DNA from 2 places in the Paenibacillus sp. QJM3NY_38 genome. Region 2 is predicted to be linked to the other one. Evidence: a T-box and tRNA genes for the amino acid it is inferred to sense, from the RefSeq annotation. Region 2 holds a T-box; the other holds one or more tRNA genes.
What was found. A T-box is a leader RNA that pairs with one kind of tRNA and senses whether it is charged. The one in region 2 lies ahead of tyrS (tyrosine--tRNA ligase), so its partner is inferred to be a tRNA-Tyr.
Positions count from the first base shown of each region.

Region 1: it has a tRNA-Tyr gene. The T-box ahead of tyrS (tyrosine--tRNA ligase) is inferred to sense a tRNA for this amino acid. The anticodon was not compared.

Region 1 is NZ_CM149665.1:6,239,364-6,248,683, forward strand. It holds gene zwf (glucose-6-phosphate dehydrogenase) at 1-514, opposite strand, end outside; gene AC0VZ8_RS28950 (YwmB family TATA-box binding protein) at 652-1,500, opposite strand; gene AC0VZ8_RS28955 (response regulator) at 1,804-2,448, opposite strand; gene AC0VZ8_RS28960 (sensor histidine kinase) at 2,432-3,505, opposite strand; gene liaF (cell wall-active antibiotics response protein LiaF) at 3,547-4,191, opposite strand; gene AC0VZ8_RS28970 (PspA/IM30 family protein) at 4,361-5,047, opposite strand; gene AC0VZ8_RS28975 (PspC domain-containing protein) at 5,049-5,528, opposite strand; gene AC0VZ8_RS28980 (PspA/IM30 family protein) at 5,531-6,208, opposite strand; gene AC0VZ8_RS28985 (hypothetical protein) at 6,277-6,576, opposite strand; tRNA gene AC0VZ8_RS28990 (tRNA-Leu) at 7,002-7,081, opposite strand; tRNA gene AC0VZ8_RS28995 (tRNA-Arg) at 7,090-7,166, opposite strand; tRNA gene AC0VZ8_RS29000 (tRNA-Cys) at 7,179-7,252, opposite strand; tRNA gene AC0VZ8_RS29005 (tRNA-Gly) at 7,264-7,338, opposite strand; tRNA gene AC0VZ8_RS29010 (tRNA-Gln) at 7,354-7,428, opposite strand; tRNA gene AC0VZ8_RS29015 (tRNA-His) at 7,445-7,520, opposite strand; tRNA gene AC0VZ8_RS29020 (tRNA-Trp) at 7,545-7,618, opposite strand; tRNA gene AC0VZ8_RS29025 (tRNA-Tyr) at 7,625-7,709, opposite strand; tRNA gene AC0VZ8_RS29030 (tRNA-Thr) at 7,714-7,789, opposite strand; tRNA gene AC0VZ8_RS29035 (tRNA-Phe) at 7,812-7,887, opposite strand; tRNA gene AC0VZ8_RS29040 (tRNA-Asp) at 7,956-8,032, opposite strand; tRNA gene AC0VZ8_RS29045 (tRNA-Met) at 8,063-8,139, opposite strand; tRNA gene AC0VZ8_RS29050 (tRNA-Val) at 8,160-8,235, opposite strand; tRNA gene AC0VZ8_RS29055 (tRNA-Glu) at 8,412-8,486, opposite strand; tRNA gene AC0VZ8_RS29060 (tRNA-Ser) at 8,503-8,594, opposite strand; tRNA gene AC0VZ8_RS29065 (tRNA-Asn) at 8,600-8,675, opposite strand; rRNA gene AC0VZ8_RS29070 (23S ribosomal RNA) at 8,832-9,320, opposite strand, start outside.
Region 2 is NZ_CM149665.1:5,384,806-5,394,125, forward strand. It holds gene AC0VZ8_RS24845 (winged helix-turn-helix domain-containing protein) at 50-2,923, opposite strand; gene AC0VZ8_RS24850 (helix-turn-helix transcriptional regulator) at 3,135-4,007, shown strand; gene AC0VZ8_RS24855 (hypothetical protein) at 4,170-5,240, shown strand; gene AC0VZ8_RS24860 (NAD(P)H-dependent flavin oxidoreductase) at 5,345-6,430, opposite strand; gene tyrS (tyrosine--tRNA ligase) at 6,637-7,896, opposite strand; T-box leader at 7,987-8,217, opposite strand; gene tetB(58) (tetracycline efflux ABC transporter Tet(58) subunit B) at 8,336-9,151, opposite strand; gene tetA(58) (tetracycline efflux ABC transporter Tet(58) subunit A) at 9,148-9,320, opposite strand, start outside.

The sequences.
Region 1 (9,320 bases), 850 kb from region 2:
TGGCAGCCGACTCCAGATCGTAGCCGAATGGCTTCTCGATCACAAGACGGTTCCAGCCTTCTCCGTCGAGCATACCGCCCTTCATCAGGTTAAACGATACGCTGCCGAACAATTCCGGTGCAAGCGCCAGATAGAACAAGCGGTTGCCCGGTATATTAAATTTTGTTTCCAATTGCTCCGTTTGTTCGCGAAGCTCACGGAAACCGTCAATATTGTTAATATCTAAAGATTTATATTCAAAATGTTGTGCAAATGCATTCCATTCACTATCCTGTTCCGAACTATATCGGCAGAATTCCTGAATTGAACGATACACGTCCTCCCGAAACTCTTCCTGGGTGCGCGGACGCCGCGCCACGCCGATTACCGCAAAATCCTCATCCAGTTTTCCTTCACGATAAAGACTGTAGATCGCCGGAAACAACTTACGTCTTGCCAAATCACCAGTCGCTCCAAAGATGAAAAATACAGCTCCCGGTGTCTTCATTGTATCTAGATTTTGATTTTCAGCCATGGCTCCTCATTCTTTCTATGAATTATAGTGTATTTTTATGCATCGGCACTTAACTCGATGTGATGACATTTTAGCATATTCATTTCAAGTATGCTATCTCATTCCGCATTTTTTCATCCGAGTTTCAGAAATCATTTTCAATATTCTATTGTAATGACAGGAAATCCGATCGTTATTCTACTACTTTTCTTCATCGAATCTTCATGCACCGCGATCTGCATATGAATCGGCGTGTCGCCACTCATCACAAAAGCACCCAGTGAAGGAACCTCATATGAACGGCTTTGTGTTGTGTCATCTGCATAATCCTCAACGGGGCGAAGCGAGAGTTTTTGGGCTACAGCCTCTTCTACCTGAGCCATCGTTCCATCAACGCTAGCCGTCTCCGTTGCATATCCTTGAATGGACGCATTCCAGGAGTTCGGTATGCCTGCTTGCTTCATCATCTCTTGAATCTGCTGCTGTAGGGTCATCATTTCCCGGGACTGTCCACCCGCTTCTCCTACAAGCATGGCTCTGACATAACTATGACCCTCCTTCGTGAAAGCCCAGTCCAGATGCAGCGATACACCGGAGAGCACGCCTTCTGCTTGGAATACCTCATTTCCCTGAAGCTGGGACGTCGTAATCCCGGAGAGCCCCATTGTACGAGCCAGCTGCTCAGCTGTTGTCTTAGCTTGATCCTTGGGTATGGAATTTATCATTTCACCTTGAATTTTTACCGTGAGGATTGCCGAAGGCTCCATATGCTCTTCCCCAAGCGCTGCCAGAAGCGTTAGATCGCTTCCTGCAGTCCCCCCGGCTCCAGTTGTTCCATTGACACCTGCTTCTCCCGTTCCGCCCGAAGCTGAAGTTGACGCTTCCCCTGCATGCGGAGCGGATTCGTTTCGATTGCTGTCCGCTGTTCCCGCAAAACCCGCCATCATACCTGCTGCCCCGCACAGCAACAACATCATCACAATGATCTGTATACGCATCTTCCGCATGGTCAGTCACGCCTCCCCGTCCGAATCTATCAATCTAGTAAAAGGATGGCCTTGGCACCACGGATTTATACCTCGCTTTTTAAAAAGATCCTCCATCGGGCTGTATGTAGAGATTCCTTCTTCCCTGTCAATAAATAAAAAAAAGCTCCCGCCGGGAGTCTTTAAGTCTGTCTCTCTTTGTTTACATGGATATGTTTATAACTCACGCATCGCATCATGGATCTGCTTTCGTACCATGTTCAACAACTCAGCATCTTGATATGTTTATGTCACGACCATCGCATAAAAAAGAGCCGGCATTTCTTACTCAGCCAGCCCATTTTTATAAGCGTAGATGGCAGCCTGGGTTCGATCCTCTACCCCCAGCTTGCCTAAAATATTCGTTACATGAAACTTCACGGTTTTGATGCCTATAATCAAATCATCAGCAATATCCTGATTCGACTTGCCCTGCGCCACCAGTCGCAGCACTTCCATTTCCCGGTCCGTAAGGTCGTTATGCGCCGGAGCTTCATTTTGCGGATGCCGGAATCGATTCATCATCTTGGAGGCAACCTGCGACTCCAGCACCGACTGCCCGCGTGCGGCTGCACGTATAGCATCAGCTACTTCAGAAGCACGGGATGTCTTCAATAAATAACTGAACGCACCTGCTTCAATAACCGGATACATCTTCTCATCGTCCAGATAGCTGGTCAGTACAATGACCTTAAGATTTGGAAACTGATTCATCAATTGGCGCGTCGTCTCGATTCCATCCATTCCGTCCATCACCAAGTCCATCAGCACCACATCAGGATGATATTCCTGCGCTAAGCGTATCCCTTCCTCGCCGCTGCCCGCTTCACCAACCACCTCGATGCCGTCCTCTGTACCAAGCACAGCCGCTAAACCGATCCGGACCATCTCATGATCATCCACCAGCAGCACCTTAATCGGCGTTTCCATCTACATCCCCCCGTTTGCGTTCTTCGTTTATGAGTGGCACAACGATCTCAATTCGAGTCCCTTTACCCGGTGCTGTTATGAATTGTACCGAGCCCCCGATCTCCGTCACCCGTTCCTGCATCGTCGATAGACCGTAGGAAGTCTGTTTCTTGTCATCCAATTCAAATCCGATCCCATCGTCCCGCAGCATCACCCGAACGGTGTTCTGCCTGCGGTGAATACGGATATCCATTTTCTCTGCTTTCGAGTGTCTGAGGGTGTTCGACATGGCTTCCTGGATAATCCGGAACAGATGATTTTCGATCCCTTTGAGCAAATGTATGTCATCGTCCATTTCAAACGTAATTTCCATAGGTACTTTGATTCGCAGTTCCTTAATCAGTTCACGCAGCCCCTGCTCAAGTGCCTTTCCTTCGAGATAAACCGGCCGTAGATGAAGAAGAAGCGCCCTCATCTCGGACTGGGCCACAGCCGACATTTCCTCGATCAGAGCCACCTGGCGCTGCGCTTTGTCAAAATCCTTATCCAGCGTCCTGCCCACAGCGGTTGCCGTCATCGAGATGGCAAACAGCTGCTGAGAAACCGCGTCATGGAGCTCGCGCGCCAGACGCTGCCTCTCTTCCACAATCGCCGTAACCCTGGCCTGCTCGGCAAGCTGGGCATTGTTCGTAGATAACCGCTGCAAGGAAGACACCTGATCCTCCCAGCGTTTGCTGATCTTCACCAGCTGTTCTCCAAGCCGGCCCACTTCGTCTTCGCCGATGTCCGGCATTACGTCCGTAAGGCTGCCTTTTTCCCAGTTCACCAGCGTTTCCCTCACAAGATCGACCCGTCGTTTTACCCGGTATCCCTGGAAGAAGCCATAGATCGCTCCCAGCCCAATCGGCAGCAATACGATGGTAATGCCGGCTTCGATCCGGTTCTTCCACGTCTCAAACGGTTGAAGATAACCATATGTATATAATAAATATAGGACAACGAGCATGACAACCAATCCCAGAAGGGTCCCCTCACGCATACTTCGGGTAATCATATTTGCTTTCTTTTCCGTTTCCACGGGGCAACCCTCCTGAATGGTTTACACAAAACTTACGTTTATTATGTCATTCTTATATTCAAATCTCCGCCTAAATAAGAAACAATAAATTTTACTTTATATTCACTGGTCTCATAATTGGGTGATTTATACCGCACGCGGTTTAATATGCCGGTTTCCTTCCGGTCGTCCATATGAATGGAGCCAAACAGGATGGATGCTTCGATCTCCACCCCATAATAGTCCGGGATCATCAGATCAATATCCCCCAGCATTCCATGGAACATCAGGACCGTTTGGCGTTCCTCCGGAAGGGCCAGGGACAGATCCACATCCGCCTCTCCCAGCACATGCCACACACTCAGACTGCGCATCACCCACGGAGCCCGGTCCCAATCAAAGTTGGACATAAAGTTCTGCTTCTGAATGTACTTCGTCGTGGTATGAGCTCGTTTGGACTTGCCATAAAAAATACCTAGCGATATCAAGCTGATGCCGATAATCAACATGAGATGCTCCAGCAGCAGCAGTACGGCACCTACTCCGAGCAGAATGTATCCCTTCTTCACATGTCCATGTTTGATCTGAAGGACACCTGCAAACATGAGTAACAGGGCGACAATGGTGAAGAAACCAAACCACCGGCCGAAAAGCATAATAAAACCCAAGCTGATTAAACCAACTGCTATCCAGCGGTTTCTGTCCATGTCGCACCTCCTTGATGACCAAGATATAAGCTCGGAAAAGCCATATCAGTGAGACGTTCCCCACTGTATGGCTTTGCCTGTACTATACGACAATCTCATTCGTATAGCATATCATATGAACATGGTGTTCGAATACGGTTTAATCTTATTTTGCTGACTTGCTAAGGAATTACTCGGACTTCGAAGAATTCCCCATTTTGTTTTTCAAAGCTTGCAGCTGCTCATCCACCTTCAATTGCTTCTCAGCGTCCACGGGGCTTGTGTATACTGCATTGTTAGGACGGTATGGGGCGCGAAGCACATCAGCTTCTGCTTCCATTTGCATGATTTTTTCCTCCATGCGATGGAAGCCCATCGAAGCACTACCGCTTTCGATTGTGTGCAGGCTGCTCACTTGAGACATTTGCTTCTTCGCTTTAGCCATTTGAGCGCGGGCTACAAGCTCATTGCGCTTGTTGCGCATTTTGTAGAACTCGTCTTTCATTTCATGCAGCTGAGCTACAAGTTCTTTTGCTTGAGTCTCGGATTGCAGGTGCAATTCCACGTACTCGGTTTCTTTTTGATCGAAATAGATTTTTTCTTCAAGCAGCTTGCGAGCCACTTCTTCTTGACCATTCTTCAGAGCCAATTCAGCTTGAGCTTCACGTTGTGCCGCCATCTTCACAGCCTCATCGACGCGCTGCTTCATACGACGCTCATTAGCCATTTGCTTCGCAACCGTTACCTCTGCTTCATGAATTTCTGCCTCCATGTCGCGCAGGTACTGGTTCAACATTACGATCGGATCCTCTACTTTATCCAGCAGTTCATTCACCGATGCTTTCGTCATATCCTTAATTCTTTTAAATACTCCCATGTTATTTATCTCCCTTCTCATAGTTCGAAAGTTTTTTCTTCAATTCTTCGATTTCTTTTTGCATTGCTTTTCTTTCAATATCCTTCATCATCGCATCCAGATCGGAATCCGTTGACGCGTTGTTTCTTGCACCATTGGGACGGTCATATTTGGGACCAAAGCTACTATGCTCATTAGGATAGCCTTGACGTCCATAAGAATCATTATAGCTGTTGTAGCCTGGTCCAGGGCCCGGATGATCGTTGTAACGGTATCCGCCGCCATGTCTGCCCTGTGGACCATACGGATCGTGATAATACGGCTCCTTAGGTACTACAAGGGATGCAATCAGATAGATCAACAGCGTTGTACCGCCTGTAAAAAAGATACTGACTACAAATATGATTCTAAGTAGGGTAGATTCGACTCCGAAATGATCGGATATACCGCCGATCAACCCTGTGAACATTTTGTCTCGGGTGGAACGGTACAATCTAGTCATGGTTACTCCTTTCCGCTGTTATTCAGCTTTTGCTTCAGGCGGGCAAGTTCTTTTTCTAATACAGTGGAGACCGATTCACCAGCCTGTTCCATGTATTCCTGCCCCATGCGGCGTAAATCGCGAAGACTTCTGGCTTCCAGTTCCCAGTCGCTGATACGGTCTTCGAGGCGATTGAACATCTTCGGTACGTCATGACCGCCGCCGTAGGAGCCCGTACGTTCATTCATTTTCTGCTGAAGACGAAGGGTTTCCACTCGGGCAACATAATATTGACGTTTGCTGTATACCGTCTGATATTCCATCCGCAGCTCGCCGAGCTGCTCCTCGATTTCTTTTAGCGACTCCAGGCTTGAGGACAACAGGCCTTGATACTGCTCGATCTTTTCCTCGTAGATCAATTTCTCCTGCAATGCCAGCTTGGCAAGATGTTCTTCGCCGGCCTTCAGTGCAAGCAGTGCCTGCTCTTCGCGTTTATATCGCATGGATTCGGCTTGATCCACCTGCTGCTTCAGCTGTCTGGAATGTACTTGGCATTGCTGCTGCAGCTTCTCAGCCTCAGCAATGTCCTGTCTGGTTGAATGTAGGAACTGGTCGATCAATCGAACCGGATCCTGGCTCTGCTCGAGCTTTTCATTCAATGTTGCTACGGTTATGTCTCTTATCCGCCGGAAAACACTCATATTGGCTTAGCCCTCCTCATCTATCATGATCTGTTGTTCATGCATGTTATTTAATGTAGTGGTTATTATCAATAACGGGGTCTACCATTCTTCAACCGGGACACCCCGTAAATGATCAAGATAACTCCAAAGATCGGACCGATCAGCCAAGACAGTTTACCCATCAACCAGATCACACCGATACCGAGAATAACCCATCCCATCAAGGTGTTACCTCTCCGGATCCCGTAGTATCCCAAAGCGACCATCAGGATTGGAATTAGAAGACTGAACAACCATCCAAGCAGAGGACCGAATACTCCAAGGAGAACCAAGATCCCTACACCAATCAACAGGATACTCATTCCATTTCCTTTTGAATTTCTCATTTATACACCGCCTTTCTGTTGTTTGATCGTTGTTTCTTTTGTTCAACCTTATGACTCTATTCTAGGTAATTTCGAGTTTCGCTAAAACGGCCTGGGGACGGTTTTTGGACCTAGACCTAAGGCGGGGCCTTCTACAGACCTACGTCCAACCCTGCACTGGATCGATGATTCGATGGGTTAGCCTGTGTAGATGAGTTCATCTGGATAATCTTTGTTTTACCTATAAAGAACGTGGTTTCTAATGATAGTTTAGTTTTTAGGAGTGTAGCTCGAGGAAGCTCCGAAGGTGATAGAAAAGCCCTCGCGATTACTGGAGAGGTAACAAGAAGAATGGAGTCTAATATTAAAATCACGAAGAAGCCATCGATGTAGATGCAACAAAAAAAGGAATGCAGACGTTTAACGTCTACATTCCTTTTGGATGATGCCGGTGAAGGGACTCGAACCCCCACGGTTTCCCTCACGATTTTGAGTCGCGCGCGTCTGCCAATTCCGCCACACCGGCTTACATTATGGCGTGCCCTAAGAGATTCGAACTCCTGACCTTTTGATTCGTAGTCAAACGCTCTATCCAGCTGAGCTAAGGGCACATAAGTTTGTAATGGAGGCGCCACCCAGATTCGAACTGGGGATAAAGCTTTTGCAGAGCTGTGCCTTACCACTTGGCTATGGCGCCAGAAATAAAAATGGAGCGGACGACGGGAATCGAACCCGCGACCCTCGCCTTGGCAAGGCGATGCTCTACCGCTGAGCCACGTCCGCAAACATAAAAATCAATGGCTGGGGATATAGGATTCGAACCTATGCATGACGGAGTCAAAGTCCGTTGCCTTACCGCTTGGCTAATCCCCAATATGATTTTGTAATATGGGGCGATCGAGGGGAATTGAACCCCCGAGTGCCGGAGCCACAATCCGGTGCGTTAACCACTTCGCCACGACCGCCATATTGAAACACTGTGATACGATTGGCAGGGGCAGCAGGAATTGAACCCACACTAACGGTTTTGGAGACCGCTGTTCTACCTTTAAACTATGCCCCTAAAAACTGGTGGAGGATGATGGATTCGAACCACCGAACTCGAAGAGAGCAGATTTACAGTCTGCCGTGTTTAGCCACTTCACTAATCCTCCAGAATGGTGCCGGCGAGAGGACTTGAACCCCCAACCTACTGATTACAAGTCAGTTGCTCTACCAATTGAGCTACACCGGCATATAAAGTTATAAAACGTACATGGTGGCTCGGGACGGAATCGAACCGCCGACACGAGGATTTTCAGTCCTCTGCTCTACCGACTGAGCTACCGAGCCTTAAAGCTCTTCGCGAACTTTGACGGAACCCATATCGGATACTCATCTCATCCCAAAGTTGTAAAGAATGGCGGAACTGACGGGATTCGAACCCGCGATCTCCTGCGTGACAGGCAGGCATGTTAGGCCTCTACACCACAGTTCCACGAGGCATTATCGCTATTGCGATATAAATTGGTTGCGGGGGCAGGATTTGAACCTACGACCTTCGGGTTATGAGCCCGACGAGCTACCGAACTGCTCCACCCCGCGTCATTATAAAGGTGTATAAATGGTGGAGGCTGAGGGGATCGAACCCCCGACCCTCTGCTTGTAAGGCAGATGCTCTCCCAGCTGAGCTAAGCCTCCGTAACAAAGCGACTTTTATCATATCAAAATCTGATATAAGAAGCAAGTGTTTTTTTAAAGAAAGTGGTGACCCGTAGGGGATACTCTCACTTCGTTCGAGACTGCGAAGTCAATGCTTACGAAGTTATCCTCCGACGAACCGACGGGATTCTCATCCCCTGATGCAATTAAGAAAGTGGTGACCCGTAGGGGATTCGAACCCCTGTTACCTCCGTGAAAGGGAGGTGTCTTAACCCCTTGACCAACGGGCCTTGCTTAAAATAATAGTGGCGGAGAGAGAGGGATTCGAACCCTCGAGACGCTTTTGGCGCCTACACGATTTCCAATCGTGCTCCTTCGGCCAACTCGGACACCTCTCCATAAATGGCTCCCCGAACAGGACTCGAACCTGTGACAACTCGATTAACAGTCGAGTGCTCTACCAACTGAGCTATCAGGGAACAATATTCAATTCAAGTGATTGATCACCTGAAAACTAGATACGAAACGATCTTTGCAGCACATTAGAATTCGTAGCATTCACCCGATGTGGTATCGGGGTCCCCGGAAAGTATTCGGCGTTGCTTCAAAGCTTCGCTTCACTTTTTGGGGTGATTTTGGATAAGCCCTCGACCGATTAGTATTGGTCAGCTCCATGCATTGCTGCACTTCCACCTCCAACCTATCTACCTCGTCGTCTTCAAGGGGTCTTACTAATTGGGAAATCTCATCTTGAGGGGGGCTTCACGCTTAGATGCTTTCAGCGCTTATCCCGTCCGTACGTAGCTACCCAGCCATGCTCCTGGCGGAACAACTGGTGCACCAGCGGTACGTCCATCCCGGTCCTCTCGTACTAAGGACAGCTCCTCTCAAATTTCCTACGCCCACGACAGATAGGGACCGAACTGTCTCACGACGTTCTGAACCCAGCTCGCGTACCGCTTTAATGGGCGAACAGCCCAACCCTTGGGACCTACTTCAGCCCCAGGATGCGATGAGCCGACATCGAGGTGCCAAACCTCCCCGTCGATGTGGACTCTTGGGGGAGATAAGCCTGTTATCCCCAGGGTAGCTTTTATCCGTTGAGCGATGGCCCTTCCATGCGG
Region 2 (9,320 bases):
ATTGGAAGGGAGATCGCTATGGATGAATATTTATGCTACGATTGTCACCTTATAGTAAACCCAGCTCTCGCGCTCGCGCTACAGCTTCGGTACGGCGCGTGGCCTGGAGTTTATCGAAAATCATCCGGTTATGCCCTTTCACGGTGCTGAGCGTAACAAAAAGCCTCTCGCTAATCTGACGATTCGATAGCCCTTCGGCAATGAGACGCAGAACCTCCATTTCCCGCCGGCTTAGCGGCTCAATCAGAGAATCCGCAGGCTGAACAAACCCAGGAACGAATACGGATGTGACTCCACGTTCCAGTCCTTCAGCCTCAAATGCATGCAGCAGTCGCTCCAGATAGTCATGGATGGGCCATAACAGCTTCTGCTCCGGCTTGTCTACAGCTCCTCTTAAGGACAGCTGCTTGGGTTTGTCTACAGCTTCCCTTAACAGCTTCTGCTTCGATTTGTTTACAGCTTCACTTAACAGCTTCTGCTTCGATTTGCTTACAGCTTCGCTTAATGGCCAGTGTTTCTGCTTATCTATCTTCTGCCTCGGTTTGCTCAAAGCTGCTGCGTTGATCAATTCCCGCATCGGCTCCCCTTCATCGATAAACATCCGGATGAAGCCGCCCGGCTCGCCCATCTCCAGCACATCCGCAATAACCTGGGCCGCTCTCCGTTTCTCCCCATGGGCGTGAAGGGCCAAAGCCTGCAGTACCATCACCTTAAGCTGTTCGTTCACCCATTCCTTAACCTCCATATCCGTCCGCAGTTGTTCGAGGATGACCAGCGCCTTCGCCGTATCCCCCTGTGACAGCAGCGCTCTGGCTAGGCTTAACTTGAGCTCAAACCTCTGGGCAAGCTGCAACGCTGAACTGACATCCCCTTGCCGCAGCAGGGCAAGCACCTGTGCCTCGGCAATATGGGGCAGCTGATGCGTGAAATGATGCTGACGAGCGAAGTGATCCGCCTTGGCTAACATGGCAGCCGCTTCGCTCATCGCTCCCCGTGTAAGCTTCAGCCTTGCGAGCAACACCTCGCAGGCCACGCCCCTGTCGATATGCTCGAACTGCCCGGCCAAGTGGAGGGCCTGCTGCCCATGCTGTTCCGCGGCATCCAGATCATTCCACTCGCTGCATATTCGGGCTAGGCCCAGATGTGCTTCGCATGCTGCCGGCAGTGGAGGATCGCCCGCCAAATCCAGAACACGCCGATACGTCTCGGCCGCAACATATAACTGATTCTCCGCTTCCTGAATCATTCCGAGTCCGAGCGTCGCCATCATGTTGATCGTGATGTGCCCAATCTTCTGACTGATGATCACGGCTTCCTGATACGCCTTGCCAGCCGCGGCACGCTCCCCCTGCAGCTGGTAGGCATACCCCAGCGTCCATATCGTCGCTGTGCGCACGGGCAGATTATGCGGACTCAAAAATTCCAAGGCCCGGCGCGATTCCGCCATGATGGTTTCCGTCTGATGTTGACTGACAGCAAGCGTGGCACGTATGGAGGCGATATGCCCTATAAGATCCCGGGTATAATCGTCCTCCGCAGCTTGCAGATAGGTTTCGGCGGCTTGAAGTTTAGGTTCGATACCGGTCATTTGACCGACCATTAACATCGCAGAAGCATGCATGACATGTAGCGCGGGCCTTGCATCCATCTCCTCCTTAGGCAAGGAATCCAGCCAATGGAGCACAGGGCCTATTGCTCCACGGAAGATCAAAGGTGTCCCCTTCCCTTCAATAAGGCGTGCGGCGCGATCCACATCCGAAGCGGCAATCGCATGCTGGAAAGCTTCCAGCAGAAGATCTTGACGTTCATGCCATTCGCTGGCACGACGATGCAATTCGGACACGTCCCTCTCACCGCCAACCGCAGAAGCACCCGTTCGGGTCAGACGCTGCCGAAGCGCATCCGAGAACAGATGGTGATATCGGTACCAGCGCCTCTCCTTGTCCAGCGGAACAATGAACAGGTTGACGCGCTCCAGGTACTCCAAGGTTTCTTGCCCGGAGATGGCGCTCAGCCGAGAATCACGAACTTCGCTCCGAAGAACGTAGTCACACAATGGACCACACAACTGCTCAAGAATGGAGGTGTTTAGCAAAAAATCCTGAATATCCTCGGGCTGCTGCTGCAGTGCTTCTTCAACCAGGTAGTCCAGTACGTCACGGTGCTTGCCGCCGAAGGATCGGATAAAGGTGGCAGCGTCATGATGGCCCTGCAAAGACAGCGCCGCTAATTGCAGGCCGGCAATCCAGCCCTCCGTGCGCGATTCGAGGAGCGCTGCATCCTCCGCTGACAAATCCAGTCCCATGGAGCGGCGCAGAAATTCAGAGGCTTCATCGGATGTGAAGCGCAAGTCTGATGTCCGCACTTCCGTCAACTGGTCCCGGACACGCAGCCGGGCCAAGGGCAGAGCGAGATCCTGGCGGCTGGCGATAACTACATGCATCTGCGGCGGCATGTGCTCGATGAGAAAATCAAGAGCGCTGTCTATCGCTTTGGAATCCAACACGTGGTAATCGTCAAGAACCAGAATGAACCGATTCGGCAGGGCCGCTATGTGGTTAAGGATGGCCGTGACGATACCTTCGAGCGGCAGAGGAAGAGGGGACGGCGCTTGGAGTTTGCTCATAATGCCCTCTCCGATTTCAACCCCGACGGTTTGCAGGGCGGCCACAAGATAAGCCAGGAATCTTGCTGGCTCACGATCCTTCTCCTCCAAAGACAGCCAGGCGACGGGCAGCGGGGAGTCTTTGATCCATTGGCTGAGCAGCGTAGTTTTACCGCAGCCTGCAGAGGCGGAAATCATAGTGAGCTTGCGCTGCAGACGCAGCCCCTCGTTCAAACGCTCGATTAGGCGGAGGCGAAGAACAGCCCTCGATCGGGGAGAAGGTATATACAATTTTGTAGACAAAATAGGCGTGGACATCATAACCCCCGTTATGCCGTCATTGCAGCATTTTTCAACATATATATTATGATAAAGTGTTCGACAGCCAACCGGTTTTCCCTCTTGTCCGCGATATTCGCTTGCTGCAGTCAAACACAGAAGCATGATTTGCAGGGTGTGGCATACGATGTATCCGAAATGCTGGAAGCCCTGTAATTGAACCCATCAATCATGCAAAAGGAGGTTTCAGATGAAAATTCACCATTCAATTCCCTGGCGTGACAATCTGTATCTGTTCAACTATCGAAGCGTACATACCGAGCCGGTGGAATATTTTCATTATCATGAAGGGTTGGAGATTCTGTACATTCACGAAGGCGCCGGAAGATATATCGTCGATAATCAAACGTACTCGCTGAAGCCCGGCACTTTGGTGTTGATTAAACCTTTTCAAATTCACCATATTAAAGTCATCGTACCGCCGAATTACATTCGCAGCCTGCTGAAAATCAAAGCCTCCGTCATCGAGCGTTTCCTCACCGCACTCCCGCAGCTGACAACCGCGGTTTCACAATTGCTGGATCATCCGTGGTCCAATCAGGTGTTTCATCTGTCGTCCAAGGATTCCATATATTTAGAAAATCAGTTTCTGCAATTGCATGAAATGCTGGCCAGCGTTCCGCCCAAGGCTCAGAAGGAAGTAGTTGCCTTGTTTTTATTTCATTTCTTCACCTACTTCAATAGCCATATTTACCCGCCGGATCGTAGCGGGGGTTTCAAGTATCCTGCTCCCGCTGCTTCGATCGAGCCTGTCGGCGCCATGGTAAGGTGGATCGGCAAGCACTATCATCTATCCTTCACGATTAACGAAATGGCTGCGGAGCTTCATTTCTCTCCCAGTTATTTGTCCAAGCTGTTCAAAGAGCAGATGGGCATGACCATCATCGAATATACGAACAACAAGCGCTTGGAAGAAGCCAGAACGCTTCTTGGCTTGCCGTCTCTAACAATCGAAGACGTCAGTAAACAGACCGGATTCAACTACCCCTCGTATTTTATCGCCATGTTCAAAAAAAAGTACGGTTTGACGCCTCTTCAGTATCGAATGCAGACGAAAATATGATATTTTCAAGCAGCAATGTGGTATGGGGATTGGATTATAATTAGAGCGCTTAAACAATGATTCTGATCCTTGTTAAGTGAGGTGATGTGTTTCGCACAGAAGATTTGTAAGGCAATTCATGCGACAGTACGGGAATCGTGTCCAAAATAGCGAGGAGGTTTCATGATGATCAAGCCATCCATGAAGTTTGGCATCGTATCCTTATTTTGCTTCATGCTTGTATTTGCATTCTACCCTGGTCATATTGTAATGGCGGCAACCAAAACGGTCCCGGCCGGTGACGTCGCGACGCTGCGGAGCTACCTAGCCAGCGCGAATCCCGGTGACATCATTGAAGTATCCGGGACCTACTCGGTGTCGGATGGAACCATTGCAACCTCCCGGAACGGATCGTCAGGCAATTACATTACGATTCGCGGCACGGGCAGCGGAGCCACCTTTCATTTCACCGCATCGGCAGGCAATGCGGCTTTCCATATCAAGAACAGCTATTATAAGCTGGAGAATGTGACGATCAACTCCAACTCCAAATCAAACAAAGGCCTGCTAATTGAAGCCTCTCACGGCTACGTTACCAATGTAACGGTCAAAAATACGACGGCAGAAGCGTTCAAGATTCGGAAAAACAGCCAGTACTGGCTTGTCTCGAACAGTACCGCCCATAGCGCGGGGCAAGGCGGGAAGTTCGGCGAGGGCTTCTATGTGGGGGATGCCGATCAGAACTGGACCACACTGCCGAATCCGGATCGAAGCGGATATATTACGTTCCTGAATTGCAGCGCCATACAGACCAAAAACGACGGCTTTGATTTTAAAGAGGGGACGCATCATATCAAAGTGATCGGCAGCACGGTTGACTTTCAGAACACGGTGCCAGAGTCGACCGTGGGCAACAACGGAATATTCATGCGGGCCAATGACGTACAGATCATCAACACCACCGTCAAAAACAATGCGGCCACGGGCCAAGCGTTCAGAACAAGCAAAACCACGGCCTCGGACGGGGTGTCCTACGGAAGCAATCTGGAGCTTAAGAACGTAACCGCATCGAATATTTCGGGAGGGATGATTTACACGAACTATACTTCGAACAAATTGTATACCGACTATACCATGACCGGTGTTGCCGGAGGACTCTACGCTTCCGGCTCCAAAACAGCGACTTCTTCCAATCCGTCCTCCTTCGTGGAGATGACGTGGAGCGGCGAAGGCGGAGATACTTACAGCTTCTAGCACAAAGATATGCAGGCCACCTTATGGGTTTTCTTCAGGTGGCCTGCTGCTTCATGTTTTCCTAAGCGAATAACATAATCCTCTCTCATCTCCAATGATCGGATTTACGAAGAAAATGGGCAGATCAACAACGCTTCCCGGATCGTCTCGGCCACAATATCCGCTGCCGTTTGTCCCGAAGTAAGGCCTCTGGTGCCTTGCCCCGCCCACAATGACATATACTCCGGATTATCTTGTCGATTAGCCACATTTCGGATGTCGCGGGTCACCGTATTCTGCGTAGGAAAAGGCAGCGGCTCTATGCCGCTCTCGTCCCATTGCCGGATGAATGCATTGCGGATTCCCCTTGCAGGCCGTCCCGAGAACGCTTTGGTGATCACCGTGCTCTCTTCCGTACTCTGAAGCAGCGCTTGCTTGTAAACCTCATGCGCACCCGATTCGACCGCGGTCAGGAATCGCGTCCCCATCTGAACGCCTTGGGCTCCAAGAACAAGCGAAGCTGCGAGTCCCCGTCCATCCATCACGCCTCCGGCGGCAATAACGGGGATCTTGACGTGATCCACGATTTGCGGTACCAAGGCAAACGTTCCGATCTGGGCCCCCATCGGGTGCTCCGAAATATCAAACGTTCCACGGTGTCCGCCCGCTTCGCTGCCTTGGGCAACGACGGCATTACACCCTGCCTGCTCAGCCAGCATGGCTTCGCGGACTGTGGTAGCCATCGCAACAACCCGAAGCCTAGCCGCTTTTGCTTGCTGCATATGAGGCTCATCCAGAATCCCGAATGCCGTACTGATGACAGGCACCTTTTCTTCGATCAGAACCGCGAATTGCTGCTCGAACCAATCCGGGGTTGCTACGCGGTCCTTGCCCGCATGGGGAATGCCAAGATCATCCCGCATCCGGTTTAACTCCTGTTGAACCTCTCCGATTCGCTCATGACGATCCCGGGCACCGGGCACAAAAAGGTTGACGGCAAAAGGCTGATCCGTCCGCTTGCGGATTTCCTGAATGCTGTCGCGAATGGCAGCCGGCTCCATATAAGCTGCACCCAACGTGCCGAGTCCGCCTGCGTTGGATACGGCGGCGACCAGTTCTACTGTTGTCGGTCCCCCGGCCATCCCTGCCTGCAAGAGCGGATAACGGATTTGGAACAGCTCGCACAGCTCGGTCTGCAGTTGAATGTTTATGATATCATCTACCTCCTTTAACACTACAGATATTATCCTATTAAATGAGAGAAACTTTCAAATAAAAGAAAAACGCCAATAGGCCAACCAAAAGATTCTGGATAACCTGGTAATATGAAAGCCGCTAAGCACATGAAACGTGTTTAGCGGCTTTTTATGGGTATTTTCGTCCGGGGAGACCGTTCCCCCGATGGTTATACCGTCTTCTAGGACATTTTCACCAAGCTGTAGTTTTTCTTGCCTTTGCGAATGATGATAAAGCGGCCGCCGATCGCTTGGTCGGCTGTCACCTCGTGACCGACGTCGCTGATACGCTCGCCGTTCATCGAGATGGCGCCTTTGGTAATATCCTCACGAGCTTGCCGCTTGGAAGGCTCGATGCCCAGATCCACGAGCCAGTCCACGATATTCTTCGTTTCCGGCGTAGCTTCAAATGTCGGCATCTCCTTAAATCCCTGCTCGATCTCATCGGCCGTAAGGGATTTAATATCGCCGCTGAACAAAGCCGCCGTAATGCGCTTGGCCTGCTCCAGCATCTCTTCGCCGTGCACAAATCTCGTCATTTCTTCAGCCAGCATTTTTTGCGCTTCGCGTTTATGCGGCTCGCTCTGCACCTTTTCGGCCAATTCGTCAATTTGCTCTTTGGTCAAGAAGGTGAAGTACTTCAGGTATTTCACAACGTCGCGGTCGTCGGTGTTCGCCCAGAACTGGTAGAACTCGAACGGTGTTGTTTTGTTCGGGTCGAGCCAAATCGCGCCGCCGGCCGTTTTGCCGAATTTCGTGCCGTCGGCCTTCAGCATGAGCGGTATGGTCAGGCCGAATGCTTTTGCTTCGGGTCCTTCCTTCTTCCGGATCAGATCCAGGCCGCTTGTAATGTTGCCCCATTGGTCCGATCCGCCGATTTGCAGCTGCACGTCCTCATGCTGGTACAGATGCAGGTAGTCGACCGACTGCAGGATTTGGTATGAGAATTCCGTAAACGAAATCCCGCTGTCAAGCCGGCTCGCAACCACATCCTTCGCCAGCATCGAGTTAATGCTGAAGTTCTTGCCGTAATCGCGCAGGAATTCGATAATGTTGATTTTATGCGTCCAGTCGTAGTTGTTAACCATGCGGATTTGATTGTCACCCTCGGTTACGAAGAGCTTTTTCATTTGTCCGGTCAGCGCGTCAACGTTAGCCTGAACCTGCTCCAGCGTCTGCAGGGAACGCTCGGTTTGACGCCCGCTTGGATCCCCGATGGTGCCTGTCGCGCCCCCGATCAGAATGACCGGACGATGGCCGGCAAGCTGGAAGCGTTTGAGCATGATGAAGGGAATCAGGTGACCGATATGCATGCTGTCGCCCGTTGGGTCCACGCCGCAGTACAGCGAGATGGATTTTTCATTCGTAAGCTCCCGGAGGCCTTCGGCATCCGTCTGTTGGTTGATCGCATCGCGCCATTCCAGTTCGTCGATAATATTCACAGTGTTAACACTCCTTTTAGTTCAGTAATTTCCTTATAACGAAACGTCCAACTCGTTGAAAAACAAAAAATCGCCCCTTGTCTGTATAGACATAGGGACGATTGTTAACCGTGTTACCACCCTGATTGCACGAATGATCTGCACGCTGCCGCGCGTCATTCATGCCGCTCATTAGACGAGATATCGTTCGTCGTTTCCGCTCGGCATTACCCGAGATACTCCAGAGTGTAATTCGCCGCCTTGGTGTGTACCGGGTTCCATCATCCCCCGGCTTTCTAGAACAGGGACCAAGCTGCTACTGGGCTCTTTCAACGTATGTCGCTTATAAGATTACAGACAGTATAGTGAATTCATAAATCAATGTCAACCTGCGTTTCGGACGGAAGTTCTACTTTCCCCGGCAGCATGGGTAAACGCCATTAGGCGAGCCCCCTTGGTATCAAGTGCGGCGCATGTAAGCACGAACCGTAATGGGAGCAAAGATGGCCACGATAACCGCGGCGCCAACCAAGGATATCGTGAGATCCCAGCCCACGGTGCCAGCGTTGGTGAGATCCCGAACGGCAGTCACAAGATGCGAGATCGGATTCATATTGACGAACCACTGCAGCCAGCCCGGCATCGTATCCACCGGCACGAACGCGTTGGAGAGAAACGTGAGCGGAAACAGCACGATCATCGATATCCCCTGCACGCCGGAGGCGGATCTTGCAATCACGCCGCAAAAAGCAAAGATCCAGCTAATGGCCCATGAGCACAAAATGACGACCAACCCCGCAAGCGCAACATAACCCAAGCCGTCCTCGGGCCGGTACCCCATAATATATCCCATCGTAAAGGTAAGCACTGTCGCAATGGTATACCGAATCGTGTCTGCCAGCAGGGCACCAGCCAGCGGTGCGATGCGCGCAATCGGCAGCGATTTGAATCGGTCGAATACGCCTTTATCCATATCCTCGCGCAGCTGAACGCCTGTGACGACGGAGGTCGTAATGACGGTCTGGACGAGGATGCCGGGAATGATGACGGGCAAATAACTCGCCACGTCACCGGAGATGGCGCCCCCAAAAATATAGGTGAACATCAGCGTAAAAATAATGGGCTGGAACGTGACGTCAAACAACTGCTCGGGCGTGCGCCGGAGCTTCAGCAGCCCGCGGTAGGCCATCGTCAACGAATTTCGAATCGTCTGACCCAAACTCGTGCGGTTCTTAAGCTGACGTTCCGTCCCAGGCTGAATCATGGTGCTGCTCATACCCGTGCCACCTCCCGATCATTGGATTCATAAGACTCTTGGGCAGCGTCTTCCTTCACGCCGTGGCCTGTGATCGTCAGGAATACCTCATCCAGGGTCGGCTTCTGCACGCTCATCTCGGACAAGCCGATTCCTGCCGTTCGCAGCTCAATCAACAGGTCTGTAACAA